3 regions of the Photobacterium kishitanii genome follow, and region 3 is predicted to be linked to each of the others. Evidence: riboswitches for the same ligand, from Rfam matches in the RefSeq annotation. Region 3 holds a riboswitch; each other region holds the start of a gene.
The links. Region 3 has a riboswitch for lysine ahead of PPBDW_RS06690 (Na+/H+ antiporter NhaC family protein). Riboswitches for the same ligand answer to the same signal wherever they lie in the genome.
Positions count from the first base shown of each region.

Region 1: linked by a shared signal. The riboswitch ahead of PPBDW_RS10885 (Na+/H+ antiporter NhaC family protein) and the one ahead of PPBDW_RS06690 (Na+/H+ antiporter NhaC family protein) in region 3 are both predicted to bind lysine.
Region 2: linked by a shared signal. The riboswitch ahead of lysC (lysine-sensitive aspartokinase 3) and the one ahead of PPBDW_RS06690 (Na+/H+ antiporter NhaC family protein) in region 3 are both predicted to bind lysine.

Region 1 is NZ_LN794352.1:2,319,724-2,330,769, forward strand. It holds gene PPBDW_RS10880 (thymidine kinase) at 1-70, opposite strand, end outside; gene PPBDW_RS10885 (Na+/H+ antiporter NhaC family protein) at 246-1,832, opposite strand; lysine riboswitch at 1,941-2,122, opposite strand; gene PPBDW_RS10890 (H-NS family histone-like protein) at 2,501-2,896, shown strand; gene PPBDW_RS10895 (lytic murein transglycosylase) at 3,113-4,084, opposite strand; gene PPBDW_RS10900 (YcgL domain-containing protein) at 4,100-4,372, opposite strand; gene minC (septum site-determining protein MinC) at 4,595-5,296, shown strand; gene minD (septum site-determining protein MinD) at 5,322-6,134, shown strand; gene minE (cell division topological specificity factor MinE) at 6,141-6,404, shown strand; gene rnd (ribonuclease D) at 6,463-7,587, opposite strand; gene fadD (long-chain-fatty-acid--CoA ligase FadD) at 7,742-9,433, opposite strand; gene PPBDW_RS10930 (alpha/beta fold hydrolase) at 9,616-10,485, opposite strand; gene PPBDW_RS10935 (Slp family lipoprotein) at 10,491-11,046, opposite strand, start outside.
Region 2 is NZ_LN794352.1:343,180-354,225, reverse strand. It holds gene uvrA (excinuclease ABC subunit UvrA) at 1-3, shown strand, start outside; gene PPBDW_RS01900 (PglL family O-oligosaccharyltransferase) at 78-1,823, shown strand; gene PPBDW_RS01895 (pyridoxal-phosphate-dependent aminotransferase family protein) at 1,877-2,995, opposite strand; lysine riboswitch at 3,200-3,382, shown strand; gene lysC (lysine-sensitive aspartokinase 3) at 3,490-4,863, shown strand; gene metH (methionine synthase) at 4,931-8,599, opposite strand; gene PPBDW_RS01880 (cation:proton antiporter) at 8,781-10,064, shown strand; gene metA (homoserine O-acetyltransferase MetA) at 10,119-11,046, opposite strand, start outside.
Region 3 is NZ_LN794352.1:1,392,543-1,403,588, forward strand. It holds gene galK (galactokinase) at 1-988, shown strand, start outside; gene galM (galactose-1-epimerase) at 1,006-2,094, shown strand; gene PPBDW_RS06650 (hypothetical protein) at 2,185-2,700, opposite strand; gene PPBDW_RS06655 (DsrE/DsrF/TusD sulfur relay family protein) at 2,934-3,290, shown strand; gene PPBDW_RS06660 (substrate-binding domain-containing protein) at 3,354-4,382, opposite strand; gene PPBDW_RS06665 (tRNA-binding protein) at 4,582-4,914, shown strand; gene PPBDW_RS06670 (5-carboxymethyl-2-hydroxymuconate Delta-isomerase) at 5,280-5,621, shown strand; gene PPBDW_RS06675 (cystatin domain-containing protein) at 5,714-6,106, shown strand; gene PPBDW_RS06680 (Qnr family pentapeptide repeat protein) at 6,430-7,080, shown strand; gene PPBDW_RS06685 (VOC family protein) at 7,167-7,607, opposite strand; gene PPBDW_RS06690 (Na+/H+ antiporter NhaC family protein) at 7,708-9,291, opposite strand; lysine riboswitch at 9,375-9,549, opposite strand; gene ccoP (cytochrome-c oxidase, cbb3-type subunit III) at 9,702-11,046, opposite strand, start outside.

The DNA.
Region 1 (11,046 bases), 930 kb from region 3:
ATGACGATTGTAATAATGTGGTCGATTTCCCAGCATTCATTGCTGAGTAATAGAAATACATCTGGGCCATTAGGCTTTCCTAGTAATATTGATTACGTTTAAAAAATCGCGCCGATGCTACATAAAATCATCGCCAATGAAAAGTATCTATATCAACAACTGTTATTGTTGTTATAAAAAAAACCAGCTGACATCATCAACTGGTTCAATTTAAACCCATTGGGTTATTTTAATAACATTTAGCTTTATGCATTAACTTTCTTAGGTTGACGTGATAACCAAGCTAAGAAAAAACACATCAAGGTAAACGCAGTTGTCGCCGCTAAAAATGCTAGCGCCAATGAGTCAGTAAGACCTAAAGCTAAAAATCCAATCGCAGAAATAATAGCTACAGCTAATGCATAAGGTAGTTGAGTCGCTACGTGATCAATATGATGGCAGCGTGCTCCAGTAGACGACAATATTGTAGTATCCGAAATTGGAGAACAGTGATCACCAAAAACTGAACCCGCTAAAACACTCGCCAGCATTGGGAGCATTAAACTAATTTCCGTCGCGCCAGCAAGATCACCCGCTATTGGTAACATAATACCGAAAGTACCCCATGAGGTGCCGGTAGAAAAAGCCATAATCCCTGAGAGTAAAAATAAAATCATTGGCAATAATGCTGGATTAATATTTCCTTGCACAAGGGTCGATAAATATTGCCCCGTTTTCATATCACCAATAACACTACCAATACTCCATGCGAATAGTAGAATTAATATCGCGCCAAACATTGATTTTGCGCCAATCCATAATGTGTTACCAATATCTGATACTGGAATTCGCTGACGAAACACCGGTATGATTGCCGCAACTAAACCAAAGGCTCCACCTAAGCATAATGCTTGACCGACATTGGTATTTTCAAAGGCGCCTAATAGTGCAAACGGCTTACCTTCTGCTGCTAGTACCTGATAGCCGGTAAACACCATAAAAAAGAACGTCGCTATAATAAGAATAACAATTGGCCATACTAAATCGCCAACGCGACCATTCTGACTTTCTTTTATATCGAGTTCTTCGGTTAAATCTTTAGCTTGCTCGTCAACGTCACCACCAACATCTGTACCGCGACCATGACTCGCAGCAAGTTCATGCTTTCTCATCGGCCCAATATCCCATTGGAACCACGACACGACAAAGACCATTGCTAACGCAAAAATAGCATAGAAGTTCATTGGTGCTAACGTCATAAAAGCACTCAATGGCGTATATTCCGTAACGCCATGAGTGACTAATATGCCGCCAATCAAGGTAATAATATATGCCCCCCAACTTGATGCCGGCATTAATACACACATAGGTGCGGCAGTAGAATCAAGAATATAGGCTAATTTCGAACGTGATACCTGAAAGCGATCAGTAACAGGGCGAGCGATAGAACCAACAGCAAGGCTATTAAAATAGTCGTCGACAAAAATGAATACGCCTAAAAAAGCAGCGAGAAGTTTTGCCCCACGTTTGGTCTTAATTTTAGTTTGTGCCCACTCAGCAAAAGCACGCGTACCACCTGAAAGTGTCAATAAGGCTGTCGTCATTCCCAGCAATATTAAAAATAGTACGATACTCATATTCCAAGTATTAATACCACCATCAGAAATAAACAGCCCTTTGATTGATGTGGCAAGGTAAGATCCTGTATTTGCGAAAGAAAAATCGTTAAGAAATAATGCTCCAAGTACAACACCAGTACCTAAAGACAATAACACTCTACGGGTTAAAATCGCCAAGCCAAGTGCAACTAACGGCGGAATAATGGATGTTAAGGAATGGGAAAAATCTATCAAAGTTTATGATCTCTAAGACAACCAATTTTGGTTAGAAGATCTACTGCTTGATATAGGCGCAATGGCATATTAATTTGAGTATAAGGAAAGAAGGTTAGCCTTTCCAGCCTCCACAGTAGCACTCCATAGTTATGTGTTTATCTACTATGGCAGTGTTGCACTTCTTCAATGCAACCCCAGTAAGAATATTTGATAGCTATATCTCACTTCGGCATCGGCTCCTTTCGCTAATAGTCATCGGTATCACCCTCGTATTAGTTACTGATAAACAATGCACCTCTACCCTTATCGTTAAGGAATAAATCATTCTACGTAAATAGCGAAATATTGCAACATCGGAAATCTAAAAAATTAACAACAAAAATCATAAATAGACCAAATGTAACCATAACCATCCAATAATAATGAAGTAGCATAACATTTTAAATTTTATTATCATTTAACATATAAAACGCTGTAACAATAACTAAAACTATTCCGCTTGTATTTATACTATTAATGAAGATACATTTTATAAATAGTCTCATATACTAAATATAAATACTTTTTAAATTAAAGAAGTGATTAAAATGTTTTACACTGAATGTATAAAAGTATTACTATTGCAAAATATGTTTTAACGCTGCTATTATTATTTATAGTTAATTAAAAATAACAGGAAATATAAAATGTCTGATGCAATGAAAGCGCTTTTAAATCTTCGTAGCCTACGCGCACTTTCTCGTGAATATACACTAGAACAACTTGAAGAAGCGTTGGATAAACTAACAACAGTTGTTACTGAACGTTCTGAAGCTGAAGCTGAAGAACAAGCAAAAGAAAATGAACGTAATGAAAAGCTAGCTCAATATCGTGAAATGCTTTTAGCTGACGGTATTGACCCTGAAGAATTACTAGCAAGTTTAGCTAAAGCACCAAAAGCAAAGCGTGCAAGTCGTCCGGCTAAATATAAATTCATCGATGAGAATGGCGATGAAAAAACATGGACAGGCCAAGGCCGTACACCTAGCGCTCTAAAGAAAGCACTAGATGATGGTCAAGCTCTTGAAGAATTCGAGATCTAATATATAAAGAATAAATAAAAAGCCTAAACTATTTAGGCTTTTTTTATATCTGCAAATAATTATATGATTACTATTTCACGTACAAATATCCCGAATAAGAATAAAACAACATTCTTATTTAGCCCATTAATATAACGCCAACAAAAAAGCCAGACATTAACGCCTGACTTTTTAGTTATTACTTAAACTCGTATATTAAGTATAATGGTAATTAATTTATTGAATACGATCAGCTAATGCACTTACTGCTAAAGCAAAATAATGCGAACGATTCCACTTTAGTAATGTTCTATAATTTTCATATATCAGATACGACTTACCTTCACCACCATCAGGCTGAATCAACCATGCTTGAATATCAGCATTCGGCAATGTTCCGCGACTATTACTCATCACGCCTAATTGTTGCCATTGAGCTAATGTTTTTCCTTTTTCAGTTTCAGTACCTTCGTAGCTATCAGCTAAGACCTTTGATAATTTAACTGGACGTCCCCAAGTATATTCACTATCCCATCCAGATAGTTTTAAATAATTAGCGGCAGAAGCAAAAACATCGGCTTTAGTATTCCAAATATCGGCTTTACCGTCACCATTACCATCAACAGCATACGTAAGGTAAGACGTTGGCATGAATTGACACTGACCCATTGCCCCAGCCCAAGAACCTTTCATATCAGCTATAGAAATATTACCATCTTGCAAAATTTCTAATGCAGCCATTACTTGCTTTCGAAATAATGCTTCACGACGGCCATCGTAGGCCAATGTCGCTAAGGCTTCAACAACATGATAATTACCTTGGATTTTACCAAAATTACTTTCAATACCCCATAAAGCGACAATAAACCGTGGCTGTACACCATATTGTTTACCAATCCGTTCTAGTGCCACTTTATTTTGTTGGTAAAGACGATTGGCCTGCTTTACTTTCCAGTCAGGAACTGCGCGAGTAATATATTGCTCTAGCGACAGTTTCTTCTCTGGCTGATTATTATCTGCTTTGACTGCACGGGCTGTATATTTAATGCCGTCAAATGCAGCATCAATTATTGGCTCTGAAATACCATTACCACGTGCTTCAACTTTTAATTTATCTACGTAGGCATCGAATCCTTCTTCACTGGCAAATGCAGAAGAGGACAATCCCATTCCTATGGCAACAAAAATCGATATCAAACGCTTATGCATAATAGCCTTATTTTATTATTTAGCAGCTTTATCTGCCTTATATTGATCCAATAAATTAGTCACTGGTGGCGGTACTTGTAAATAAAAACCGACAGTCGCTAATGCTTCTTTGACTTTCTCTACATCAGCCAGCGCTAATGTTCTTCCCTCAAGTTTGATCACCATCACAAATTGAGGTTTACCAAATGTCGACATTAATTGTGCAGGTACATCCGCAAAATCATCTTTTTTATTAATGTATAAATAAGTATTGTCTTTTTTTAAACTTTTGTAGATCGAACACAACATATAATTAGCCTATTTCATTTATGCGCCATACATTTCAGAGTACTATTACAAGCAATCATTCACTATTGACTCAGTTTTAAGTAAATAGTGTGAGAAGTTTGTCTGAAAAACAAACGTCAACGCAAGGATAGCTTGCCCCTAACGGCTAGTGAATATACCATGCTAGTACCTTTGTGATAATGAACTAAATGGTTAATTTAAAATCTTAGCCATAATATACCTATGACCAAGATAGCTGAACTAAAAGGGAGCTCGTTCACGCTCTCTGCACTTCATTTAGTTGATAATGACATTAGTAAAGTAACTAATCAGCTAAAAGACAAAGTTGAACTCGCACCAAATTTTTTTGCTTCAGCCCCTGTTGTTATTGATATATCACAAGTTGATGCTGATATTAACTTTGAACAACTAAAAGCTGGCATTATTGATGCAGGAATGATTCCTGTCGGTATCGGTGGTTGCAAAAATAAAACACAGCAAACACAGGCAAAAGCCGCTGGTTTTGCTATTATGAATGCTGCAAGACCTGTTAAAGATGAGCCATCTGAATTTTTAGCTGAAACATTAGATACCCCAGCAAGTACCGATAAAGAACCAACGTTAATTATTCGTACTCCGGTTCGCTCCGGACAACAAATTTATGCTCGTAATCGTGATCTCGTTATTCTCAGTAATGTCAGTGCTGGTGCAGAAATTCTTTCTGATGGTTGTATCCATATTTATGGCACGCTACGTGGTCGCGCAATTGCGGGTGCAAGCGGTGAGCAAAGTGCGACAATTTTCTGTCAAAACTTACAATCTGAACTAATTTCTGTTGCGGGAAACTACTGGCTGAGTGATAACATTCAGGAAGAGTTTTGGGGCAAAGGTGTTGTCATATCTCTTGAAGACAGTAATCTCAGTATAGAACACCTAGCTTTATAAAAAGTTTTAAGAAGGAATTGAGTAAATGGCACGAATTATCGTTGTTACCTCAGGTAAAGGCGGCGTTGGTAAAACAACATCAAGTGCTGCTATTGCATCTGGTCTAGCACTGAGCGGTAAAAAAACTGCAGTCATCGATTTTGATATCGGCCTGCGTAACCTCGATCTCATTATGGGTTGTGAACGCCGTGTCGTTTATGACTTTGTTAATGTTATTAATGGCGAAGCAAATCTAAGTCAGGCGCTAATTAAAGATAAGCGTGTTGATAATTTATTTGTGCTTCCAGCATCACAAACTCGCGATAAAGATGCATTATCTCGCAATGGTGTTGAGAAAGTATTTAAAGAACTAGCAAAAATGGGTTTTGATTTTATTATCTGTGACTCACCTGCTGGTATTGAAACGGGTGCCCTAATGGCACTGTATTTTGCAGATGAAGCGATTGTAACTACGAACCCTGAAGTATCTTCAGTTCGTGACTCAGATCGTATTCTAGGTATTCTAGATTCGAAGTCTCGTCGTGCAGAAAAAGGCCGCGAGCCTGTTAAACAGCACCTTTTACTTACACGTTACAATCCTACTCGCGTTAATCAGGGGGAAATGCTAAGTGTACAAGATGTTGAAGAGATCCTTCACATTCCACTACTAGGTGTTATTCCTGAAAGCCAAGCAGTATTGAATGCATCCAACAAAGGTGAACCTGTTATCTTTGATAAAGGTTCTGATGCAGGACTAGCCTATGAAGACACAGTTGCACGTTTACTTGGTGAAGAACGTCCTTTCCGTTTCTTAGAAGAAGAAAAGAAAGGCTTCCTAAAACGTCTATTTGGAGGCTAATTGACCATGGCACTGCTCGAGTTTTTTCGCCCACGCAGAGCGAAAACTGCAAATGTAGCAAAAGAACGGCTACAAATTATTGTTGCTGAAAGACGTAGTGCTGGGCAAGCATCTCCAGCCTACTTACCACAATTAAAGCGCGATATTTTAGCAGTTATTAGTAAATATGTTCAAATTAACCCTGAACATGTTTCAGTAAATCTAGACCATAACGGTGATGAATTATCGGTACTAGAACTCAACGTCACATTACCTGACGAAGAAAAATAAAAAAGCCCCGCTAAGTGATACTTAGCGGGGCTTTTTATTATCTTATATATTGCCACGTTTATTTTTCATCAAGTATAGATAATACTCGTGTTTCAAATAAGCCTTGACGCCAATTTTTAAGCATTTCTGGACGTTTTTCATCAGCACGCTGATGCTTCCAAGCCCACGATAACAATTGATGAATCTGCTTTTTAGAGGCTAAAAATTCAGGCGCTAACCCTGTTGCTAACTCAACATCTGCTACCACGTCTTTTAAACGCTTCACCATCTGTTTATAGCCAGCAAAATCAACCAACCGCTCAATTTTTGGTGGGTAATCTGCACAATTAATCGCATCGCAGTCATGTACCATTTTCAATAAACGGTTACCATGTCGCTGAATCTCCATCGGTTCAAAACCTTCTTTTTCAAGCGTTGAACGTGACTTTATTTCTAATCGTGCAAGTTTCCACAAATGTAATTCTTTAACAATAAAATTAAGTGCAATATCACGCTTTCTTGCTTCACGTACTCGCCAAGCAGCAGCTTGCTGTAACACCGCTAGTTGTTTTGTATTTAACTGCCATGCATTTTTAATATCAAGATACGCTTTATTCGGATCAAGTACTTTAGTTCGACGCAGCATAATCGCATTACATTCTTGGTGTAGCGCTTCCATATAACCAGCTGCTTCAACTTTCTCTAATAACGTTTCATATAATGGTTTAAGGTAATGCACATCAGCAGCAGCATAATCAAGTTGCTTGTCGGTAAGCGGTCGAGCCAGCCAATTAGTACGTGCTTCACCTTTATCAAGTTCAACACCAACATATTCTTTAACTAACGCGCCAAAACCCGTTGAAATACCGTGGCCAAGAAAAGCCGCCATAATTTGGGTATCAAGCATAGGTGTCGGCAAACAACCAGCATGATGCTGGAACACCTCAAGATCTTCACCGCAAGCGTGAAGGACTTTAATTACCGCTTGATTGCGTAGTAAGTCCCATAGCGGCGTCATATCTTGCACTTCAAGCGGATCAATAAGTGATAGATATTCACCATCAAACATTTGAATCAGACCTAAACGAGGATAAAGCGTTCGCGTACGTACAAATTCAGTATCAAGCATAACAGCAGCATGCTGACATGCTGACTCACACCGCTGGCGAAGTTGTTCGGTTGTTGTAACAATCTCGAAATTCACAATGGACCTTTTTGATTACAGAACGACCCCGTTGTAGAGCCTATTAAATATTTTATAGTAAAATGCCGGCATCAAAGCCGGCATTAGATACGTACTAGTACAATCCGTTACTACTATTTTATCAAATTAACGTCATTTTATGTCAGTAAAAATATTATTTTGTGGCTTGCTGGGATTTTTGATCTGACTCTTCACGTAATACTCGACGAAGAATTTTACCCACATTCGTCTTAGGTAAGGCGTCCACAAATTCAACAATTTTAGGGATTTTATAACCGGTTAAATGCTGACGGCAATGGGCAATAATCTCATCTCGCGTCAAACTTTGATCTCGTTTCACCACACAAAGCTTAACCACTTCACCTGACACTTCATGAGCTTGACCGATAGCAGCGACTTCAAGCACTTTATCGTGCAGTGCAACTACACCTTCAATTTCATTCGGGTATACATTAAAACCTGACACTAAAATCATGTCTTTCTTACGATCAACAATATGTAAGAAACCATCATCATCAAATTTAACGATATCACCCGTTGATAGCCAACCATCATCAGTTAAGACTTCTTTAGTTGCTTCAGGACGCTGCCAATAGCCTTTCATCACCTGAGGGCCACGGACTTGCAACTCACCGACTTGATCCAATCCTAAAACATTACCGTCATCGTCAATCATACGAATATCTGTTGAAGGAACAGGTAAGCCAATAGATCCATTATAATAATTTAAATTATAAGGATAAGCAGCAACCAAAGGAGAACACTCAGTTAAACCATAACCTTCCAGTAAATAGTTACCGGTGATTTTTTGCCACTTTTCAGCAACAGCTCGTTGAACTGACATGCCGCCACCGACAGAGAAGTGTAAATGACTAAAATCTAATTCGTGAAAATCTTCATTATTAACTAATGCATTAAATAAGGTATTAACGCCTGTAATGGCTGAAAAAGGATAACGCTGTAATTCTTTAATAAAGGTCGGAATATCACGAGGATTAGTGATCAATAAATTTTGCCCCCCTCTTTCCATTAACAATAAACAGTTAACAGTTAGTGCAAACACATGATATAGCGGCAGTGCAGTAACGATTAACTCACGCCCTTCAGTCAATGCTGGACCATAAGCCCCTTTTGCCTGCATGACGTTAGACACCATATTATAGTGAGTTAGAATCGCTCCCTTGGCTATGCCTGTTGTACCACCGGTATATTGTAAGAATGCCATGTCATCACCAGTAATAAATGGCTTAACATATTGCATTCTTCGCCCTTTGCGTAAAGCAATACGCAGCGATGTTGCGTGAGGCAAGTGATATGACGGCACCATTTTCTTAATATACTTCACCACAAAGTTAACTAAAGTTCCCTTCGGGCGTGATAATTGGTCGCCAAGGCTAGTTAAAATAACGTGTTTAACACTGGTATTTTTAACTATCGCTTCTAATGTATGGGCAAAATTAGATACGATAACAATCGCTTTTGCACCTGAATCATTAAGTTGGTGCTCTAATTCTCGTGGTGTATAAAGTGGGTTAACATTTACGACTACACAACCTGCACGCAAAATACCAAACAATGCGATTGGATATTGCAACAAGTTTGGCATCATAATAGCAACACGATCACCTTTTTGAAGTTTAAGCTCATTTTGTAAGTATGCAGCAAATGCACGGCTACGCTCTTCCAACTTACGGAAGGTCATAACCTGTCCCATGTTGATAAATGCCGTTTGATCTGCGTATTTGCGTACGGATTGCTCAAACATGTCGACTAAAGATGAATATTCATCAGGGTTAATTTCTGCCGGTACATCGTCCGGATAGCGGCTAAGCCAAACCTTATCCACGTGCACTCTCCTTTATAATTAGACTGCTGTGTGTGCCTATTAAACTAACAAAACCGTAATGGTATAAACAAAGCGAATATTTACATCATCATTACAGCATATTTAACTTTTGATTAAAATCTGATAGTTACACCATGACTTCAACTTTTGATGCCAAGCATAAAACATAATAATTAATCGAATTAAGTGGGGATAAATGTTCGAATATGGCGGTAGACATCGTTCGAACTTTGTAAATGGCAATGATGTCCCCCTGACACCATCACTTGAGTAAAATTATTAATCCCCCAGTCACTGACCTCAGTTTTGCGAAGGTCAACATAACCATTGTCACCAATAATGGATAACACAGGAGCTTGAATACTATTCAACAATGCCTGTGCGTGTTGCTGCGCCATTCGATATAGCGAATCACAACGGAGACGGGGATCATGACGCCAATACCAGCGTCCATCACGCTCAATCGTTGCTCTTTGCACCACCGCTTCCAATAACGATACAGGTAGCCGATTAACAGAAGCACGAAGCGTTAATGCGTCAGTAAATGTTTCCATCGAACGCTGTTTTAAACGCAGATGTTGATGACGATAACGCTGGCGACTAACAATACCCATCCGTAACCGCTCCACAATCATGTGAGGCGGCTCTGTTAACGGTGATAATCCTTCAATTAGTACAATTTTATCGATATTTTCAGGAAATATTGCGGCATAACAACCAGCAACAATAGCACCTAGTGAATGCCCAATTATATGTACTTTTTCACGCTTTAGCTGAACGATAACTTGGTGCAAATCATCAATATAATCAAAAAAATGATAATAATTATCAGCACTTTTATGATCAGATTTACCATGTCCAGGCCAATCGAATGCAACAACATCGTAATCTTGTATTAACCGTGGCCATAACGAAGCAAAAGTAGCTGCGTTATCTTGCCAACCATGCAGTAATATCAGCATCGGCTTTGAGGTTACCTGTGCCGTGGCTATATCGACATTACTGCAGCCAGCAAGATTATATTCCGCTAGCGTAAAGGTTATTTCGTTCATCACGATTATGGTACTACTCGCTCAACAATACGGCCGTTAATACCAAAATTAGGCATCATCAAATCATTGCCCCATGGATCACAATTAAATGAGTAACAAGGTTGATGAGTCCAAAAAGGATCATCTAATTGTATCTGTTGCTGTACTTGCCACAATTGCTGACCAGATACTTGCACTACAGGAAAAGTATAAGGGTAATTACCTATCTTTCCCTGCTCATCACCGGAAAATTGCCCAGCAACAGTCAACAGGCGTCCTTTAGCGTATTCAAGTGGCTCTAAAAAGCCATGAATATACGCAATAAACCGTCCTTGGGATTGTGCATGTAGTACTGGGCGACCGTCCGCAGTTAAAGGCATCGCTACCATTTCAATACGGGTTTGCTGCTGTTCATTACGAATCGAAGCAATAACACCACCAAGACGAACTTCTTTACCTTTATTCGCCTGTGGGTGTTGTAGAATAACCGTTAAATCTGTAATCGGGTTTTTCGATTTCGTAACCAAAGTTGCAGGTAAGCTGGCGCAGCCTACCATAAACACTAATATCACCCCAAGAAAT
Region 2 (11,046 bases), 1.0 Mb from region 3:
TAATTGTAAAACGTAATTAGGCCCTACAAGCAGGTTGACATCAGTCAGCCTGTTTGCTTTTTCACTCAGGACTCACCATGACAGTGTTACAACTTCAAGGTACGAAATTAGAACAGAAACGGATTTCTAAGCCTTTACCTTTAGTACGTTTTTTCTTAGCCAGTGTGGGCTTATTATTTATCGTTGCTATGCATTATTTTCAGCATAACCCCGGCGGCTCAGGGCTTGAGCTGTCATTTAATGCAGCAGCATGGATTCCATTTAGCGTCGCTATTAGCTGTGGTCTATTAGAAATATGTCGTCAAAAAGTCTGGCGTTATTCTCGTATGACACTGCTTTTATTTAGCTGTTGCGTGCTACTGACATTACCGGTGTTTTACCCCAATGCTGATGGCTTCGCAGCTTCAAACCGCTTGCTAACTCTCTGGGCAGGATTTTTATTTTTCACCAGCTTACAACAATTTGTTTTTACCCATAGTCAACGGCAACGATTATTATGGTTTATCACTATTGCTGTCTTAATCGAAGCCGTGTTTGGCTGGTACCAATTTTTATGGCTTACGGCTAATAATCGTTTTGGTTATGACATTATCGCTAACCGTCCCTATGGTATTTTCCAACAACCAAACGTAATGGCGAGTTTCTTAGCCACCGGACTGGTTATTGCCGCCTATTTATTAGCCCGCCTACCGCGTTATCGTGGTAAATGGGTCTGGCAACATATGATCTTGCTGGCAGTACCAGTACTAACAATTCCGTTACTGGTGGTACTTAATTCGCGCACAGGCTGGTTAGGTGCAACTATCGGCTCATTACTGATGCTACCTTATCTATATCGATTTGCGGCTAAGTATCAACAACGTATGTGGGGATTAATGCTACTGTTAGGACTCGCATTAGCGTGGCAAGTTAGCAGCACAACCGACAGTTCTTTTTCTCATCAAGCGCGTATCACATTAGACAGCCAACGCTCAATTATGATGCCGCAAGCTTATGAAATGTTTACCTCCAAGCCACTAACGGGTTATGGCTATGGTAAATTTGAAGCCGCATATATCACTCAAACTGCATTATGGCATCATCAGGATCCGCAACAATATCCAGCCGGTGTAGCAAGTTTAGATCATCCTCATAATGAATTACTGTATTGGGCAGCTGAAGGCGGCATCATCCCGTTACTGGGTTTAATACTGGCAGCATTAGCGGTACTGGTTAGCATCAAAAAAGCCCCGAATGGTACTCAATTAGCGTTAGTCGGATTATTTTTTCCTATCGTGTTACATACTCAACTTGAATACCCGTTTTATCATTCGCTCGCCCATTGGATCGTCTTTATTATTTTGATCTTTTGGGTTGATAATCTCACCGCCAAGTATCATCGCTATCAAACTCAGTATGTACTCGCACTTAAAGTCAGCGCGATCGCATTACCCGTAATGATCACTAGTTTTATGATCACTACTTTATATTCAGGTTGGTTACTGACTAAGTTTGAAACCACCCGCCCCGTTGATATCAATTATTTAGTCAAAGTAAATAATCCATGGGCATGGCAACACCGCTTTGAGTGGGATTTACATCTCACCCAATTACAACTTGGTATCGCGACGGATAAGCCACAACTGGTTGCTGACTATGTTCGCTGGGCTAACCAAAAAGCCCAAACATGGCCACGACCGGCGTTATATCAGAACTTAATCTTAGCCTATTACAATCAAGGTAAAACAGCACAAGCTGAGCAAGTTGCTACCGAAGCACAACAATTATTTCCGGGGATCAGCCTACCTAGCACCACTACAGCAGCAACTTCGTCAGCAAAATAATCACTGTTTAACCATCAATGGCGATCACGATTGCCATTGATGGCTCCATCGAGTTATTTCAACGTACTTTCAAGCGCTTTAAGACACAAAGCAACATTTTCACTACGAGCAGCATAACCCATTAACCCAATCCGCCATGCTTTACCTGCTAATGTTCCCAACCCTGCACCAATCTCAAGGTTATAACGTTCTAATAAAGTTGATCTTACTACTGCATCAACAACGCCATCAGGAATATAAACCGCATTAAGCTGTGGTAGTCGATAGGCTTCTGCGACTACAAATTTAATTCCTAAAGCTTCAAGTCCTGTTTTTAATTCTAAATGAACACGTTGATGTCGCTGCCAAGCTTGCTCGAGCCCCTCATTTCGCAATAGTACTAACGCTTCATGTAACGCATATAAACTATTCACAGGCGCGGTATGATGATAGCTGCGTTTACCTTCGCCACTCCAATAGCCAAGTACTAAACTTTGATCCAAAAACCAACTTTGCACTGGTGTTTGGCGCTGCTGAATTTTAGCTAATGCTTTTTCAGAAAACGTTAACGGTGATAGCCCTGGTACACACGATAAACATTTTTGACTGCCAGAATAGACAGCATCCAGTTGCCACTCATCCACCAGCAATGGCACCCCACCTAATGAGGTCACTGCATCAACAATGGTTAGGCAGTCATAACGACGCGCAATTTCAGCCAATACTTTCGCATCAGATAATGCCCCAGTTGAGGTTTCAGCATGTACAAATGCAACAATTTTAATCTCAGGATCGGCCTGTAATGCTTGTTCAACCAAAACGGGTGATACAGGTTCACCCCATGCATTATCAACCATAACCGCGATGCCACCGCAGCGTTCTACATTTTCACGCATTCGATCGCCAAACACGCCATTACGGCAAACTAATACCTTATCACCTACCTCAACTAAGTTAACAAAACACGCTTCCATACCCGCACTACCTGGAGCAGACACTGCAATCGTAAACGCATTGTTTGTTTGAAAAGCGTATTGCAACAACTGCTTGATCTCATCCATCATTTTAATAAATAACGGATCAAGATGACCAATTGTCGGTCGGCTCAACGCTTGCAAAACCTGCGGATAAATATCAGAAGGACCTGGCCCCATAAGGGTTCTTTGGGGAGGCATAAAACTGGTGATAGGCATAGATTCAACTCCATTAAATCATGATTATTATCAATAAGGTGTGCACGTTAGTGGTTATTACAGAATATTAGAGCAATACCAAAGCCGCAAGTAATACCCCCAAACCCTGTTCGCTACACATACTTTTTGTTAACTATCGAGAAATTATCATTTAACAATTGACAACCAAGGCGAATTTCCTATTCAATGATAACAGTGTTTATTCACTACAGAAGAGGTGCGTTACCCAGGTATCAATATTGTAGGTCCCAATCCTTAAACCATATTGAGAGGGGGGAGTAACGCCGAGATATAACGCGTTTGGGGCACGTTATATCGGCTATGAAAGTTGAATCTTTCAGGCTGTCATCTAAGTCAGGTTGACTATGATGGGGAGCTTCTGGGTAGCCGCTACCAGCGTTACTGCCTATTACCTCCTCGACAATGGACGTCGGGAATTCTTCCGAAGTAAATAACCTACCTTGCAGCATTTACGATAAAGGGAGAACACCGTAATGAGCATTACTCCAGCAGCAGCTATAAACCAGTTAATTGTCGCTAAATTTGGCGGTACTAGTGTTGCCGATTACGCAGCAATGTGTCGCAGTGCTGACATCGTTATCACTAACCCACACACTAAAATAGTATTAATTAGTGCCTGTTCGGGAGTAACTAACTTATTAGTTGCATTAGCCAATGGTATTAGTGATATCACTTCACGCCAGCAGCATTTACAGCAATTAACCAATATTCATCAACAGATCCTTGATCAACTGCAACACCCAAATACTGTTAGCGATGCTATTTATGCATTACTCGATGACATTGCTTCTGCCGCAACCCAAGCCGCAACTAAACCGTCACCACAACTAACCGATCAACTGGTCAGCCACGGCGAATTATTATCGACCCATCTGTTTAACCAAATTTTAGTTGAAATGAATGCTGCCGCGATTAGATTTGATATTCGTACTGTGATGCGAACTGACGCTCAATTTGGCAAAGCGATTCCACAACCAGAGATTATTCGTCAATTAGCTCAGCAACATTTAATACCACTCTTAGCTACCCATGTAGTGGTCTCACAAGGTTTTATTGGTAGTGATAGCCAAGGCAATACCACCACGCTTGGTCGAGGTGGCAGTGATTACAGCGCGGCATTAATTGCAGAAGCGACGGATGCTACTACCTTAGAAATCTGGACCGATGTACCAGGGATGTACACCACTGATCCACGTATTACCACCGCCGCTAAGCCGATTAAAGAAATCAGTTTTAGTGAAGCTTCTGAAATGGCAAACTTTGGCGCTAAAATACTCCATCCATCGACACTGGTACCAGCGGTACGGCAACAGATCCCAGTATTTGTCGGCTCATCAAAAGCTCCCCAGCAAGGCGGGACTTGGATTCGAAAAACAGTTGACCAAGCGCCGTTATTTAGAGCATTGGCACTGCGTGGTAATCAAACCATGGTGACCCTAACTAGCCTTAATATGTTTCATGCTTATGGCTTTCTAGCAGAAGTCTTCCGCATTCTGGCTGAGCATAAAATATCCGTCGATTTAATTACTACCTCAGAAGTCAGCGTATCATTAACACTTGATCAAACCGACACTGGCGGCGGAGCACCAACACTACCACTCGCTGCAGTAGAACAGCTCAATCAATTATGTCGTGTTGACATCGAACAAGGATTATCGCTAGTCGCATTAATTGGTAATCGTATGAGCAATAGTAAAGGCTCAGCTAAACATATTTTTGGCGCACTCGATGCTTATAATTTACGGCTAATTTGTTATGGCGCTAGCCCGCACAATTTATGCTTCTTGGTTGATGAGGCTGATGCAAAATCGGTGGTGAGCACGCTCCATCAACAACTCTTAGAATAATAGCCACTACCAGAAATAAAAAAGGCGCAAACTTTGCGCCTTATTTATTTTTAGCCGAAGAATATCATTATAAATTAGGCCCGAGCCACTTCTCAGCCTCGATCATATTCCACCCCTTACGATCGGCATAACTGGCTAACTGATCATGTTGGATCTGCGCCACCGCAAAATAGCGTGCATCAGGATGCGAAAAATACCAACCCGATACCGCCGCCCCCGGCCACATAGCATAACTCTCGGTTAGCACCATGCCAGTGTTAGCTTCAGCATCCAATAACTGCCAAATAGCACCTTTTTCTGTGTGCTCAGGACAAGCGGCATAGCCAGGAGCTGGACGAATACCTTGATATTTTTCACGGATCAAATCATCATTTGCTAGATCTTCATCCGCAGCATAACCCCAAATCTGCTTTCGCACGATTTGATGCATACATTCAGCAAACGCTTCTGCTAATCGATCTGCCACCGCTTGAATCATGATCGCGTTATAATCGTCACCTTGCGCTTTAAACTGAGCAGCTATTTCATACTCACCAATACCACCCGTTACAGCAAAAGCACCAATCCAGTCGGCTTTGCCACTTTCTTTAGGGGCAATATAATCTGACAAACAATAATTTGGCCCTTTCGGCTTCTTGGTTTGTTGGCGTAATCCATGCAATACTGTTAACACTTCAGTACGGGTTTCATCAGTGTAAACCTCAACATCATCGCCAATATTATTTGCAGGGAATAACCCACAGACGCCATTGGCTTTAATCATTCCTGTCCGTTCAATATCATCAAGAATTTTATTGGCGTCTTCAAATAACTTAGTCGCTTCAACCCCTACCACCTCATGCCGTAAAATAGTTGGATATTTACCACTTAATGACCAAGTCATAAAAAAGGGCGTCCAATCGATATATTTACGTAACTCAGCAATAGGAAAATCAGTAAAAGTATGTACCCCAGCTTGTTTCGGTGCTGGCGGCGTGTAGTTAACCCAATCAAGTGCAACGGCGTTTGCTCGTGCTTGGTCGAGTGTGATCGGTGCTGTTCGTGGTTTTTTACGCGCATGTTGTTCACGTACAACATCATATTCAGCGGTTAATCGCTCTACAAATGCTGGTTTTTGTTGTTCGGATAACAGCGCTGAACATACACCGACAGCACGCGATGCATTAGATACATATACCACTGGCTGTTGATAATTTTGTTCAATCTTGACTGCGGTATGCGCTTTTGAAGTAGTGGCACCGCCAATTAATAACGGAATATCAAATCCGCGCCGCTGCATTTCTTTCGCTACATGCACCATTTCATCCAATGACGGTGTAATCAAACCACTCAAACCAATAATATCGACATTCTGTTCTTGCGCGACCTGCAAAATTTGATCGCATGAGACCATTACACCTAAATCAATGATTTCATAGTTATTACATTGAAGCACGACCCCGACAATATTTTTACCAATATCGTGCACATCACCTTTTACGGTGGCTAATAGAATCTTACCGTTGGTGTATCCGACTTGTTTTTCAGCATTAATATACGGCTCTAAATGGGCAACAGCCTGCTTCATGACTCGCGCTGATTTAACCACTTGTGGTAAAAACATCTTACCTTCACCAAACAGATCACCCACCACATTCATACCAGCCATTAAAGGCCCTTCAATAACATCTAACGGCTTAGTGGCATTGACACGAGCTTGTTCAGTATCTTCAATAATAAACTCAGTAATACCTTTGACCAGGGCATGCTCTAACCGTTTTTCAACTGACCAACTACGCCATTCTTGCTGACTACGATCTTCTTCAACGGCACCACTATCACGATAGTTGGCAGCAATATCGAGCAGTCGATCAGTACTGTCATCACGCCGATTAAGCACCACATCTTCAACCGCATTGCGTAATTCATCAGATAGATCATCATAAATCGCTAACTGGCCCGCATTAACGATCCCCATATCCATGCCATTTTTAAAACAGTAATATAAAAACACCGCATGGATCGCTTCTCGAACAGGGTTATTACCTCGAAATGAAAACGATACATTAGATACCCCGCCAGAAACCATCGCATGAGGTAAGGTACGTTTAATATCAGCAACGGCTTCAATAAAATCGACCGCATAATTATTATGTTCTTCGATACCGGTCGCGACAGCAAAAATATTAGGATCGAAAATAATATCTTCTGCGGGAAAACCTACTTCATCGACCAAAATATGATACGCATTGGTACAAATTTCAATTTTACGCTCACGTGTATCAGCCTGACCAACTTCATCAAATGCCATCACAATCACAGCAGCGCCATAACGACGTAACAGCTTAGCTTGAGCAATAAAATTCTCTTTGCCTTCTTTGAGTGAAATTGAGTTAACAATTGGCTTACCCTGAACACATTTAAGTCCAGCTTCAATAATTTCCCATTTTGAAGAATCAACCATGATCGGTACTTTCGCGATCTCAGGCTCCGTTGCACACAAATTAAGAAAACGCACCATTGCCGCTTTAGCATCCAACATGCCTTCATCCATGTTGATATCAATAATTTGTGCACCGGCTTCAACTTGCTGACGAGCAACCTCTAACGCCTCATCATACAGCTCGTCTTTAATTAAACGTTTAAAACGTGCTGAACCGGTGACATTGGTACGCTCACCAACATTAACAAATAAGCTATCAGCCTCAATAATCAGCGGTTCTAATCCCGATAATCGACACGCAATTTTAATTTCAGGTAACAGGCGAGGTTTAATATTCTTGGTGGCTTGATACATTTGTCGAATATGTTCAGGGGTAGTACCACAACATCCACCGACCAAATTTAAAAAGCCTTGCTGAGCCCACTCTTTAATATGTTCAGCCATTTCCTCGGCTTCAAGATCATACTCACCAAACGCATTAGGTAAACCAGCATTCGGGTGCGCCGAAACCGCACACTCAGAAATCCGAGATAACTCAGCCACATACTGGCGTAGTTCATCCGGTCCAAGTGCACAATTTAAGCCAAAAGATATCGGCTTTACATGGCGTAATGAATTATAAAAAGCTTCGGTAGTTTGGCCTGAAAGAGTGCGGCCGGAGGCATCAGTGATCGTTCCTGAAATCATCACCGGGAGCTCATAACCCAGCTCTTCAAATACACCTGTTACCGCAAAAGCACAGGCTTTAGCATTAAGGGTATCAAAAATGGTCTCGATCAAAATAATATCGACCCCACCTTTAATTAACGCATGCGTTGACTCGCTATAAGCGATCACTAATTGATCAAAGGTGACATTACGGAACCCAGGATCATTAACATCAGGGGAGATAGAACAGGTGCGGTTAGTCGGGCCTAATACCCCAGCCACAAAACGCGGCTTATCTGGTGTTTGTGCAGTCCATTCATCTGCTGCTTCACGGGCAAGCGTTGCGGCTGCAAAATTAATTTCGGCACTGAGGCTTTCCATATCATAGTCAGCCATTGCAATGGTAGTCGCGTTAAAGGTATTGGTTTCTAAAATATCAGCGCCAGCTTCTAAGTACTCAAGATGAATATCTTTAATTAATTGTGGCTGGGTTAAAACTAATAGATCGTTATTACCTTTAAGATCTGCATGCCAATCACTAAAGCGTTGACCTCGATAATCTTGCTCATCAAGTTTATAGCCTTGGATCATCGTGCCCATGCCGCCATCAATGATCAAAATTTGCTGTTCGAGTCGCTTATGCAGTACATCCTTGCTTTTTAACACTACATTATATCCTTATAATCCATTACAGCCTGATAACATCCTATCACAATTCAAATAGGAATCTAGACGTCTAAACAGGTAGAATGGCAAAATAAGTTAATTAACGGTAGCCATTACTAACTGATGGTTTTACTATCACAAATAATTAAGTCTAATCAATAATTTAATCTAGAGGTTTGGTATGTCGGTTTACAACACCCTCTGCTTCCTAGCTGCAGCAGCAATGCTTATAGCTTTTATAAACAGTAAGATAGGTAAGATGCAAACGACCATTGCCATTACGGCTGGCTCACTCATCTTATCGTTACTGATTATTTTTGCAGGTCATAATGGTTGGTTTCATCTCGAAGATATTGCCTCAACCCAAATGGGAAAAATCAACTTTGAAAACTTTTTGTTAAAAGGGATTTTAGGATTTTTGCTCTTTGCAGGTGGGCTTGGTATAAAATTACCTCACCTCAAAGAGCAAAAATGGGAAATCACTACTCTAGCATTAGGCTCAACCCTGTTTTCAACCTTTTTTATTGGTTTTAGCTTATGGGGTATTTGTCAGCTACTTGGGATCCAACTTGATCTTATTTACTGCTTACTTTTTGGCTCACTGATCTCACCGACAGATCCAATTGCAGTACTTGCTATTGTTAAAAAGATGAATGCGCCGCGCCGAATCTCAACCCAAATCGAAGGTGAGTCACTATTTAATGATGGCTTTGGTTTAGTTATTTTTGTCACTCTATTTACCATTGCCTTTGGTGATCAAAGCCCAACCGTTGTCAGCGTAAGCCAATTATTCTTACAAGAAGCGATTGGCGGCATTGTGTATGGCTTTATTCTTGGTCTCATTTTCCATTACCTCATCTGCTCAACCGATGATCACTCGATGGAACTCCTACTTACCATTGGTATTCCAACTGCAGGTTATGCTTTTGCTGAAATCATTCACGTTTCAGGCCCACTGGCGATGGTAGTTTCAGGGATTATGATCGGTAACTGGACCCGTTATATCGGTTTCTCAAAAGAAAGTGAGGAGCATCTTGATCACTTTTGGGAACTCGTCGATGAATTCCTTAACGGCCTATTATTCTTGCTCATTGGTATGACCATGCTTGAGTTCAGTTTTCACCAAGAAGACTGGATTCTAATGGCAATTGCAATTCCACTAGTATTACTAAGCCGCTACTTAAGCGTGAAATTACCTTATCTTGGCTTTAGCCATTATCGTCAATACAATCCAATGTCAGTTAAAATCCTTACTTGGGGTGGCTTGCGCGGTGGGCTTGCACTTGCCATGGCAATGGCCGTACCGGCAGGGGTAATGGTTATTCCAGAAAAAGACATTGATGTCAGAGAAATTATACTGGTAATGACTTACTCAGTTGTGGTGTTCTCAATCTTAATTCAAGGCTCGACCATTACCTCATTAATTGAAAAAGCCAAGTTGTGGGAAAACCAGAATAAACATTAATTTTTCCCTTAACCATCAATAATAAAAAGGCCTGCTAATAAGCAGGCCTTTTTATTATTGATCTTTAGTAAAACTCGCTTCTGAGAAATGCTCCAAGTCATAAGGCGTCTGTTGATAGACACAGTAATTAAGCCAATTACTAAACAATAAATGACCATGACTGCGCCAACTTGCAACAGGATCACAATTAATATCATCATTTGGATAATAATTAACAGGTATCGTAGGTTCTATCCCTTGTTCACGATCACGCACAAATTCATTGTGTAACGTATCGACATCATACTCAGGATGACCAGTGACAAACACATTGCGTTTATCTTTGGTTGCAGCCAAATAGACCCCAGCCTTATCTGACGTTGCCAATATATCTAAATCAGTATGTTTGCCAAGATAGTCAGCTGAGAAATCAGCATAACGAGAATGAGGAGCAAAGAAGGTATCATCAAAACCACGTAGAATAGGGTGATGACAGTCATGTATACGATGATGATAGACACCAGAAAGCTTTTCTTTACGTGTACGCTTAGGCAAATCATATAACAGCTTTAAGCCAGCTTGCGCCGCCCAACAAACAAATAATGTAGAAGTTACATGATCCTTAGCCCAATTCATGATTAACTGAATTTCTTCCCAATACAGTACATCTTCAAATTGCACTAAACCTAATGGTGCTCCAGTTACAATCAAGCCATCAAAATTACGATCTTTAACCATTTCGAATTGACGATAGAAAGTATCTAAATGTTCTTGAGGAGTATTTTTTGTTGGTCGGTTATCGATTCGTAATAGTTCCACATCAACCTGTAATGGACTATTCGATAACAACCGCAAAAACTGAGTTTCAGTCTCAATCTTCTTGGGCATTAAATTTAGTAATAAAACTTTAAGCGGTCGAATTCCCTGACTAGCAGCACGAGCTTCCGTCATCACAAAGATATTCTCACTTCTCAAAATATCTGTAGCTGGTAAACGATCCGGT
Region 3 (11,046 bases):
TATTGTGCGTGTAGTTGCCGTTGATTACGATAATGAAGTTAACGAATTCGATATCACTCAGCCGTTAGCCTTTGATCAACAGTGCATGTGGGTAAACTATGTCCGTGGTGTGATTAAGTGTCTATTGGATCGAGGTTATGTGCTTGGTGGTGCAGATATTGTTATTAGTGGCAATGTTCCTCAAGGTGCTGGTTTAAGCTCATCTGCGGCGCTAGAAGTGGTGATTGGCCAAACATTTAAGGCCTTATTTGAGCTTAGTATTAGCCAGCAAGAGATCGCACTTAATGGTCAGCAAGCAGAGAACCAATTTGTTGGTTGTAACTGTGGCATCATGGATCAATTAATCTCTGCCGAAGGTGAAACGAATCATGCATTGCTTATTGATTGCCGTTCACTAGAAACAACAGCTGTTGCTATGCCTGAAGATATGGCAGTCGTCATTATTAACTCAAATAAGAAACGCGGTTTAGTTGATAGCGAATATAACACTCGTCGCGCACAGTGCGAACAAGCGGCAGCCTTCTTTGGTGTACCAGCATTACGTGACGTGACGTTAGAAATGTTTACTGAACGTGAAGCTGAATTAGCCCCAATGGTTGCGAAACGCGCTCGCCATGTAATTACTGAAAATATGCGAACAGAACAAGCTGCGATTGCATTGAGTGATGGCAATATGGCGTTGATGGCGCAGTTAATGGCAGAGTCACATGCATCAATGCGAGATGATTTTGAAATTACAGTACCTGAAATTGACACCTTGGTTGATATGGTTAAAGCTGTTATCGGCGAGCAAGGTGGTGTACGTATGACTGGTGGTGGTTTTGGTGGTTGTATTGTGGCATTAGTACCGCCAACATTTGTTGATGCGATTACTGCTGAAATTAGCGCTAAATATCAATCAGCAACGGGATTGCAAGCAACAATTTATGTATGTAAAGCAATGGCTGGCGCTGGTGTTATTAGTGAAAATTTTGTGGTTGTGGCGTAATTTAAAGGCGATTGAGTATGCTAAATAACTTACCCCAACATGTAATGACGTTACATCAATCTATGACAACCGATATGGCGGCAGATGGCTTACCTGCGAAGTTGATTACGTTAGTCAATCAACGTGGCATGTCTGTCACCCTTATGGATATTGGCGCAACATGGCTAAGCTGTTGTGTACCTGTAACGGTTAATCAACAAACAGTCCTTAGAGAAGTGTTGCTAGGGGTAAGTACCCTTAATGATTTTTATCAGCAGCAAGCGTATTTAGGGGCAACGGTTGGTCGTTATGCTAACCGTATTGCAGCAGGTCAATTTACCTTAGATGGTGAGCATTACCAAGTATCAACCAATCAAAGTGGTAACTGTTTGCATGGTGGGGAAACCGGATTTGATAAACGTCGGTGGCAAATGTTGCAACTGAATGCAACTGAAGTGCAATTTAGCTTGTTATCAGCGGATGGCGATATGGGTTTTCCTGGTAACTTGCAGGTGATAGTGACTTATACGTTAACCGAAAATAATGAATTAACGATTCGCTATAGTGCAGAAACAGATAAGCCGACGATCGTTAATTTAACCAACCATGGTTATTTTAATTTATTAGGTGCTGATGGTGAGCAGGATTGTTTAACACATAAGTTAATGATCAATGCTGATCACTATTTACCGACTGATCAACAAGGGATCCCGTTGGGAGAGCTAAATGAGGTTGAAGCAACCAGCTTTGATTTTCGTCAGCTTAAGTGTATCAGCCAAGATTGGTTAATCGATAATGATCAACAACAGGCACAGGGATACGATCACTCGTTTGTATTACATCCTGATGTACGCCGCGCAACAACAGCTTGTGCAACGGTAACGGCGGCAGATGATTCATTAATAATGGATGTATTAACGACTAAGCCAGCAATGCAATTGTATACGGGGAATTTTTTGGCAGGGTGTCCGAATCGTCTTGGTGGTGAATATACCAATCATAGCGGTTTTGCGCTTGAAACACAGTTCCTGCCAGATTCACCAAATCACTCTGAATGGCATGATAATAATCCGATATTACGCCCCAATGAGCATTATCATTACTTAACCAGCTATCGGTTTCGTTAGCCACTAATAACCATAATACTGACAGCTATTTCGCCCGCAGCCTCAAACTCTGAATGAGTTAAAGTTGTGGGCGTTTTTATTGGCGCTTACTTATTTATAAAACGCATTAAGCTGCTGGATAATTTCTTCTTTACCATCGACATTATGCAGTTTTTTAACACTCTCATCTGGCACTTCAAAAATGTGTTTAATCGCTTCAGCACTGGCATTAGAAATACCATTAATACGGTATTCTAAACGTTGATGGATTAACTTATCAGAGGTCGTAACATAAATCATATCGATATTATCAATCTGCTGGCAAATGTAATCACGATGCTTTTTCTTATATGCACCTTGAGTGATCACAATGCGAGGATAAATAGTGCGGTAATGATTAATTTTATCGACAATGCGACAGAAAAATTGATCTCGCATATCTTCAGTAAATGGCTGCTTAGCTGCAATAACTTGGCGCATTTCATCAGTAAGATCATCATCAGCATGATAAACAAACCACTCATTATGTGCACCAATCACGTCACCAACAAATGACTTTCCAGCACCCGATAAACCAAACAAAAACAGCACAGATGGGGCAGAAGTTAGTTGAAGGTGATGGCTCATTGAATGCTCACTGTAAATGACGATTAGGTTATGGCAAATGCATTTAACATACAATTGCTCTTTGAGGGCGTTAATGTGCCAAATTATTGCGGTACTTAAAAGTTTAAAATTACAAAAAATACTGCTAGAGAATAAAAAACGCACATTAGGTGTAGTTTAGATTCATTAATGTCTATCGAAAATCAGTTTTATGGTAAAACAGGAGCTGAAATATCATAGAGAGTAAGAAAATAATGCAAACCATATTGATGATAATTAATGATGCTCCTTATGGATCTGAACGGCCGTTTAATGCACTTCGTTTAGCTATCAAACTTAATGAGCAAGAAGCTGAACCTGTTGCGATGAAAATCTTTTTAATGTCAGATGCCGTAACTTGTGCTTTGGCAAAACAATCACCAGCAGAAGGTTATGACATTCAGCAAATGGTTGAAATTATTTTAGCTCAAGGCGGCGAAGTTAAACTATGTAAAACCTGTTGTGCTGCGCGTGGATTAACAGCCTTACCTTTAATAGAAGATGTTGTTATTGCCACTTTGGATGACTTAGCCGAATGGACACTTGCGGCTGATAAAGTGTTTACCTTCTAAATAAGAAACCGCACGAGTGACGTTGTCACTCGTGCGGTGTTTCTTTTGAGGCGACATAGCCAGTTAGCTGTGGGCTGCAACCGATAATCGCTTCACTACTGTTGGCACAAACATATGGGTAATACTCGAATCAGCTTCTATTACGTGTGTTGTGGGTTGTTTGGCTGCTATTGTTAACTGAAAAGCAAGTTGGGTTGCTTGTTCTGCCATTATTTGAATCGGGTAGCGAACTGTCGTGAGCTTAGGATGCAGATATTTAGCAATTAAGCCATCATCAAAGCCAATTAATGACATTTGATTGGGAATCGTTAAACCGTTACCTTCAACTACAGATAAACAGCCAGCCGCCATATAATCGTTGTAAGCTGCAATTGCAGTTATTGGAAGATTTTTAGCGAGTAAGTTTGTCATCGCTATCTCTCCACCATCTTCATCTGGCGTGCCATATTCAATATAACTTTGTGGTGCAGTTAATTGGTGTGCTTGTAATGCATCTAAATAACCCTGCTTACGCTGAGTGGTATCTTCAATATCATGATTTGAGCAAATATAACCAATATGCTGGTGGCCGTGTTTAATTAATAGCTCAGTGGCTAAATACGATCCACGGTGGTTATCAAGGGCAATACAACGATCAGCTATTTCAGTAATGAAACGGTTAATAAGTACCATTCCCGGTACTTCTTTCGCAAAAGCAATCAATTCGGCATTAGATAAACTTTTGCTATGAATAATTAACGTATCGCAACGGTTATTGATTAAGAGTTCGATCACTTCGCGTTCAGTATCAGCGTTATGATAACCATTACCAATTAATAGATGCTTACTATGTTGACGAGCAATATTGTCGATCGATTTGATCATTGCGCCAAAGAAAGGATCCGATACGTCACCAACTAACACACCAATAGTGTTAGTTGATTGGCTCACTAATGCACGAGCATTGGCATTAGGACGATAACCAAGCGCTTGCATTGCTTGCGTCACTGCCGTAATAGCGGCTTGGCTTGCTTTAGGAGATTTGTTTATCACTCTTGATACGGTTGCTACCGATACTTCGGCGAGTTTCGCCACATCTTTGATTGTTGCCATGATCACCTCTTTACTGTTGAAGCTATTAAACTACGGTTGTGTAAATAACGCAATTTAACAGTGTGATATAGCTAACTAATTCGGAATGATATTCTTTGTAAATCAATATTTAATTGGTAGTGTAAACGTTAACAGTGCGTGAGTGACTGTACGCGATTATTTGTTCGCTTAATTAATAGTTAAGCCTCAAGGAGAACCCATGGATACCATTTCATACGCAGATTTTGCCAAATTAGATATTCGTGTCGGAAAGATCATTGATGTCGTCCGCCATGAAAATGCCGATAAACTTTATATTGTTCAAATTGAAGTGGGTGATACGACACTACAAACCGTAACCAGCTTAGTACCTTATTACACTGAAGAGCAATTATTAGGTAAGCAAGTTGTGGTGCTGTGTAATTTAGCCAAAGCTAAGATGCGCGGTGAAACATCAGAGTGCATGTTGTTATGTGCTGAAACTGATGATGAAAGCGAGAGTGTATTATTGACCCCAGAGCGTTTAATGACGACGGGCGTTAAAATTGTTTAATTGGTAATGGTTACATAATGAAAGCAGGGTAGTGGTGGATGTATTACCCTGCTTTTTAATATTCACACAAACAATGACTCTGCAACGCGTGGACAGTAGATTCTCTATCTTGCTCTTTCCTCGCTGTCGGGAATGACAGGAAAGGCTCGTGTCAGGAATGACACTGAAGGTGCAGGTATCCGTTGGGGGAATATATTGTCTTGTATCAAATATTTACCATCAAAATAGGGTGTTGATCACAGATTAATATATTGGCCATTAAAACTTAATTTGGTGAACTAATATTAGCGATGTTAAGCAGTTATGACATTTATTGTGTGGTAACGTCAAAAATATTAGCTTGTACTTTAGTTAGGAGCAACAACATGCCGCATTGTATCGTCGAGTATGCGAAGGATTTAGAAACCCAAATAGATCTTACCGAGTTAATGACAACTACACATTTTTCTATTTTTAGTTCAGGTATTTTTGAAGAAGAAGATATTAAAACTCGCCTTATTCCTTATGAGCTTTATCGTACGGGTGCAACTGAAAAACCATTTATTCATATTACGATAAGAATTTTGCCGGGTCGTACTGAAGAGCAAAAAGATTTGTTATCAGAAGTATTATTGCACCATGTTGCTGCGATGTTTAATTCTGATATTGCAATCAGTGTTGAAATCGAAGATATCAACCAGCAATCTTATCGAAAATACGTTGTATAAATTTGCATATTTCATTGGCTATTCAATTTTATTTGCAATGAACACTGTTTTTATGTTGTTATAAATAGGTCTTGTATAAATTAGGAAAAGTTATGAATAAGAAACTTCTGGTTGTTGCTTTGGGCTCATTAGCGTTAGTGGCGTGTAGTGCGCAAGATATTAAAACGACTAAAGAGGCAAATATGCAAACGGGGTGTGATTATACTCAAGCAATTCCTGGTGGTTGGCAGCAGGGAGAAATTACACCTGAGGTAACAGCTGCGGCACAAGCCGCGGTAAAAGATATCGCTGGTGATCATCAATTAAAAAATGTCTTACATGTTACTCAACAAGTTGTCGCTGGTATGAATTATAACGTGACATTTTCACTTGAAAATAATGACGTATATACCGCAAAAGTCTTCCGCAGTTTAAAAAATGTTTATACTGTTGAGCATGTTGATAAGGCCAATAACGCAGTTTCAAACTGTGATGTAAAAAACTAACGCATAACTGAGTGGTTGTTATTTGATCGCTTGTTTGAATAAAAAAACAGCCGCTGTTATTGAGAATCTATCAATAATAGCGGCTTTTTTTTATGTCGATTTTAGGCGCGCTTATATTGCGAAAATTAAACATAAGATGAAAAACAAGGCGGCGGTATTCATATTGAAAAATAACGGCAAAGAATAGCCTTATATTGCCCATATAAGACTGTTTGGGTGAGCGCGAAAAAATAATAATTTTATAGTCTTTTCTACTGGTCATGAATGGTTTTTTTTTATTAAGATAGAACCATTAGGGTTAAATTTGAAGAGAGTAATTATTGATGCATGTTGCAAAAAAACAGTTTGATGGTGAGGTTTTTTCTCATCAAGATTTAAGCGAAGCAACCTTTGAACAGTGTCAGTTTTACCGCTGTGATTTTTCGCGTACCAATTTAACTGATGCTTGTTTTATTGATTGTAGCTTTATTGAAGCAGGGGAAACTGAAGGCTGTAGTTTTGCCTATGCAAAATTAAAAGATGCCAGTTTTAAAGGTTGTAATCTCGCAATGGCAAATTTTAGAAATGCACAATGTTTTGGCATAGAATTACGTCAATGTAACCTTAAAGGGGCTGATTTTCATTATGCTTCTTTTGCTAATTATATTACTCAAAGCACTTTCTTTTGTTCAGCATTTATTTCGGGCTGTGATTTAAGTTATGCCAATTTAGAAAGCCTGATGTTAGAGAAGTGTGAGCTATTTGAAAACCGTTGGCGTGGGGCAAACTTAATCGGAGTATCATTTAAAGGTTCTGATTTAAGTCGTGGTGAATTTTCAAGTGAACAATGGCAACAGGCAATATTTAAAGAAACTAATTTATGCCATGTTGATTTAGAAAACGTTGATGTGCGACGTGTCTCTTTAGAAGGGGCTCAAATTAGTGACTGGCAGCAAGAGCAACTGTTGAGTAATTTAGGGATCGTTGTTTTATAGTTGCTTGTTTTAAAATAAGTTAGGCTAAGTTGTGCAGTTTGCCACAGGAACAGTAAATTGACCTGTGGCGCACAATGAATTAAAGCTTACCATTCGCCGCTATTTGGTAATGAAATCCATGGTTCAGCAGGGGATAATGGCTCACCTTTTTGAAGTAGCTCAATTGAGATGCCATCAGGTGAACGAACAAAAGCCATATGACCATCACGTGGTGGACGGTTGATAATAACGCCATGGTCTTGTAACCGTTGACATAACTGATAAATATCATCAACACGAAAGGCAAGGTGGCCAAAATTACGACCGCCGCTATAGGCCTCTGGATCCCAATTATAAGTTAACTCTAATAAGGGTGATTGTGTTTGAGTTGCAGCTTCTACTTGCGCTGGTGCAGCTAAAAATACCAGCGTAAAACGTCCACGCTCGCTTTCTTTACGCTGAGTTTCGACTAGTCCTAATTTGTTGCAGTAAAAGTCCAGTGAGGCGTCTAAATCGCTGACTCGTACCATAGTGTGCAAATATTCCATTGCTTATCTCCAGATCAAAAAAATCCCCGATGTTTAGCACTATAGAATAAATCAAATAAGTGCAAAAACGAACGGGGATTTTAGCTAATAACGGTTCTTTTTAATTGGTCGCCGTTACTAGTTGTTGTTTCTTATCTCGACGTACATGGTAAACACAGCTGCCAATAAACCATACTGAACTTACAGCGATACCCATAATCGTTGAACCAGTAATCCCCATTGCAAGGTAGCCAAGGAAAGCACCAAAAGCGACAATTAATGCATAAGGTAACTGCGTCATTACGTGATCCATATGATGACTACCAGCACCTGTTGCTGACAAAATACTGGTGCTTGAGATAGGTGAACTGTGGTCACCAAATACCGAGCCTGCTAAGACTGCAGATAGCATAGGCATGAGTAGGTTAACATCACTCGCAATAGCCATATCACCAGCTAGTGGTAGCATGATACCAAATGTGCCCCAGCTAGTACCGGTTGCAAAAGACATTCCACACGATAGTAAGAACACTAGTGCTGGTAGTAACTCAACGGGTAAACCATTCTTAGTTAATGATGCTAAGTATTGTCCAGTTTCCATATCACTAACAACAGTACCAATTGTCCATGCAAATAACAGAATGATAATTGCAGGCATCATCGCTTGAACGCCTTGAGGCGCAGCCGTTAACCATGTTTTTAATGGTAATTTTAAGCGTAGTGCCAATACAATTGATACCGCAAGACTACATAATGCAGCGTAAACTAATGATGAGCCAACATCTGTATGTTCTAGCGATCCAATTAGAGTAAATGCCTGACCTTTAGCTGCTAATACATCAGCACCACTTATGATCATAAACATAACGCTAGTAACTGTTAGAGTTAGAATAGGTAAGACCATATCAACCATGGTGCCATTACCTTCACCTTCGGTGGTGATTTCTAGCCCTTTAGGGTGACCTTTAGACTCATCCCAAAGTTGACCTTCACGAGCACGTTCTTCATGCTTGCGCATTGGGCCAATATCAAGCTGGAATGTGATAACTACAAGTACCATTAATAAGGTAAATACAGCATACAGGTTCATTGGAATCATTTGTACGAACAATGATATAGGACTAGTTTCGGTAATATCATTAGTGACTAAAATCCCACCTAGAATAGCGATGATATATGCGCCCCATGATGAGATAGGGGTAATTACACATACAGGCGCTGCAGTTGAATCAAGCAGATAAGCCAATTTCGCACGTGAAATTTGAAAGCGATCAGTCACAGGACGACAAATGGGCCCAACAGATAAGCTATGAAAAAAGTCATCAATGAAAAAAGCAAATACCATCATACCCGTTAAGATATTCGCACTGCGACGATCTTTACAGCGACGAACACCCCATTCAGCGAAGGCTTTAGTTGCCCCTGTTGCGGTCATTAAGCTAATCAATCCGCCCAGTAATAACATAAATAACAACATGTTAACGTTACTGGTATTGACAGCACCATCAGCCCAAACTAAGCCAAGAATTTGATGTAAAAGATATTGTAGTGCAGCGAGTGGGTTGTAATTATTTAGAAGGATTGATCCTGCAATTATGCCCACGCCTAAAGATAACAATACGCGGCGGGTAGTAATTGCAAGAATAACTGCCAGTAGTGCAGGTACCACTGATAATAGTGAATCAGAATATTGGATTAAATTCATGGATCTCTTAAACACCTATAATAAGGTGGAGATCTACCGAAAGGATAGAGAAACAGATTTCTTGAGAAATAATACTTCTTATCCCTTAGGGTAGCGCTCCATAGACAAAATAACTATGGCAGTTCTGCACTTCTTAAATACAGAACCAGCGATCATTGATGACTCAATAATCACTTCGGCGCTGACTCCTTTCCTCGGCTTTCATTGGGGATCTCCCTCCAACCGAATACTCTTAGGCAGCGCGCCTCTACTCAAAGGATTAAGGCTTGACTATACCGATATATTTTTCACAAGCAATAAAAAAAAACGCATAAATGTGTAATAGGTTTAAATTTCATCAAGTCGGCTAACTGATCGTGGTTTCAATCAGTTAGCTGAATGTTATTTCGTTATCGTTGCATATTGTTTCGTTATTCAGGATTATTATTCATTGGTTGAGTAAGGTTATGAATATTTCCAGCAAATCCAGCCTTGATAAGATCGGTGCGAATTTTGGTGACTTGGGTTGTTGTGATTGGAATGTCTCTACCACCTAATTTTTGACGTACAAATGTAATTAATTGTGCCAAATCTGCATCATTTAGAACGGTGTTAAAACTGCTCATCGGCATAAAGTCAATTTCTTGCTCTAAGTAATTAGGTACAAGGCCTCGAATGGTTACTGCAATCGTATCATAAGGGTCTTTATGCATAATAATGCCATTATTTAGCAGCGTGGGGGCAATGCCCTCACGACCTTTGCCGTCAGCGCCGTGGCAAGCGCCGCAAGTTTGAATATATAACCCGTAAAGTTGTTGTTCCTTTTTGAGTGGATCTGTAGCTGAACCTTCTAAATTAGGATCTTGAACATTGACTTGTGCTGGAATTAAGTCGCCAAAACCAGGCGGTGTGATTTGACCAACGGATTTATCAAGTACGTTGTATTTATCACCAGTAATGAGATATTCAGCAATCGCACTGACATCATCACGGGTTAAGTAACGGGTGCTGTTTTTCACTACTTCAGCCATGCCACCAAATGCAGTGCCTTTTTCTGAATGGCCTGTTTTTAGAAAATCAGTGAGTGAAGTAATGCTCCAACGATCTTGATAAAGTTCTGTGGCGGTAATGTCTGGTGCCATCCAGCCATCAATTAAATTACCTTGAAATAACTTATCACTAATTAAGGCTTGCGCTATATTTCTTGGAGTATGACATTCAGAACAATGGCCTAACCCCATAGTGAGGTATTTACCTCGACGCCAAGATTCAGTGCTGTTGGCTGGGTATTCTAATGGATCAGTGTTAAGAAAGGCGATGTTCCAACCTAGCAAACCTAATCGAATATTACTGGGAAACATCATTTGATTATTACGATTACGAGTATTAACGTAATTGAGGGATTGCATATATGCCCATAATGCTTTGGTGTCGTCATCTGTTACATATTGATAAGAAGAATAAGGCATCGCAGGGTAGAGGTAACCATGTTTACCTTTACCTTTATGCAGTGCATCATAAAACTCAGAGTAGGTATAATCACCAATTCCAAAATCGGGATGTGATGATATATTGGTTGAATACATAGTACCAAAAGGCGTGACAAACCCCAGCCCACCGCCAAATAATTCACCGCCTTCGCCAGTATGACAAGCAACGCAATCACCAGCATAAGCTAAATATTGACCTTTAGTGATTAACTCTTTATTTAAATTCGCAAGTTCATTCGCGCGAAGAGTGTGTTGATGACGAATATAAGCACCAAGCGCTTGGATT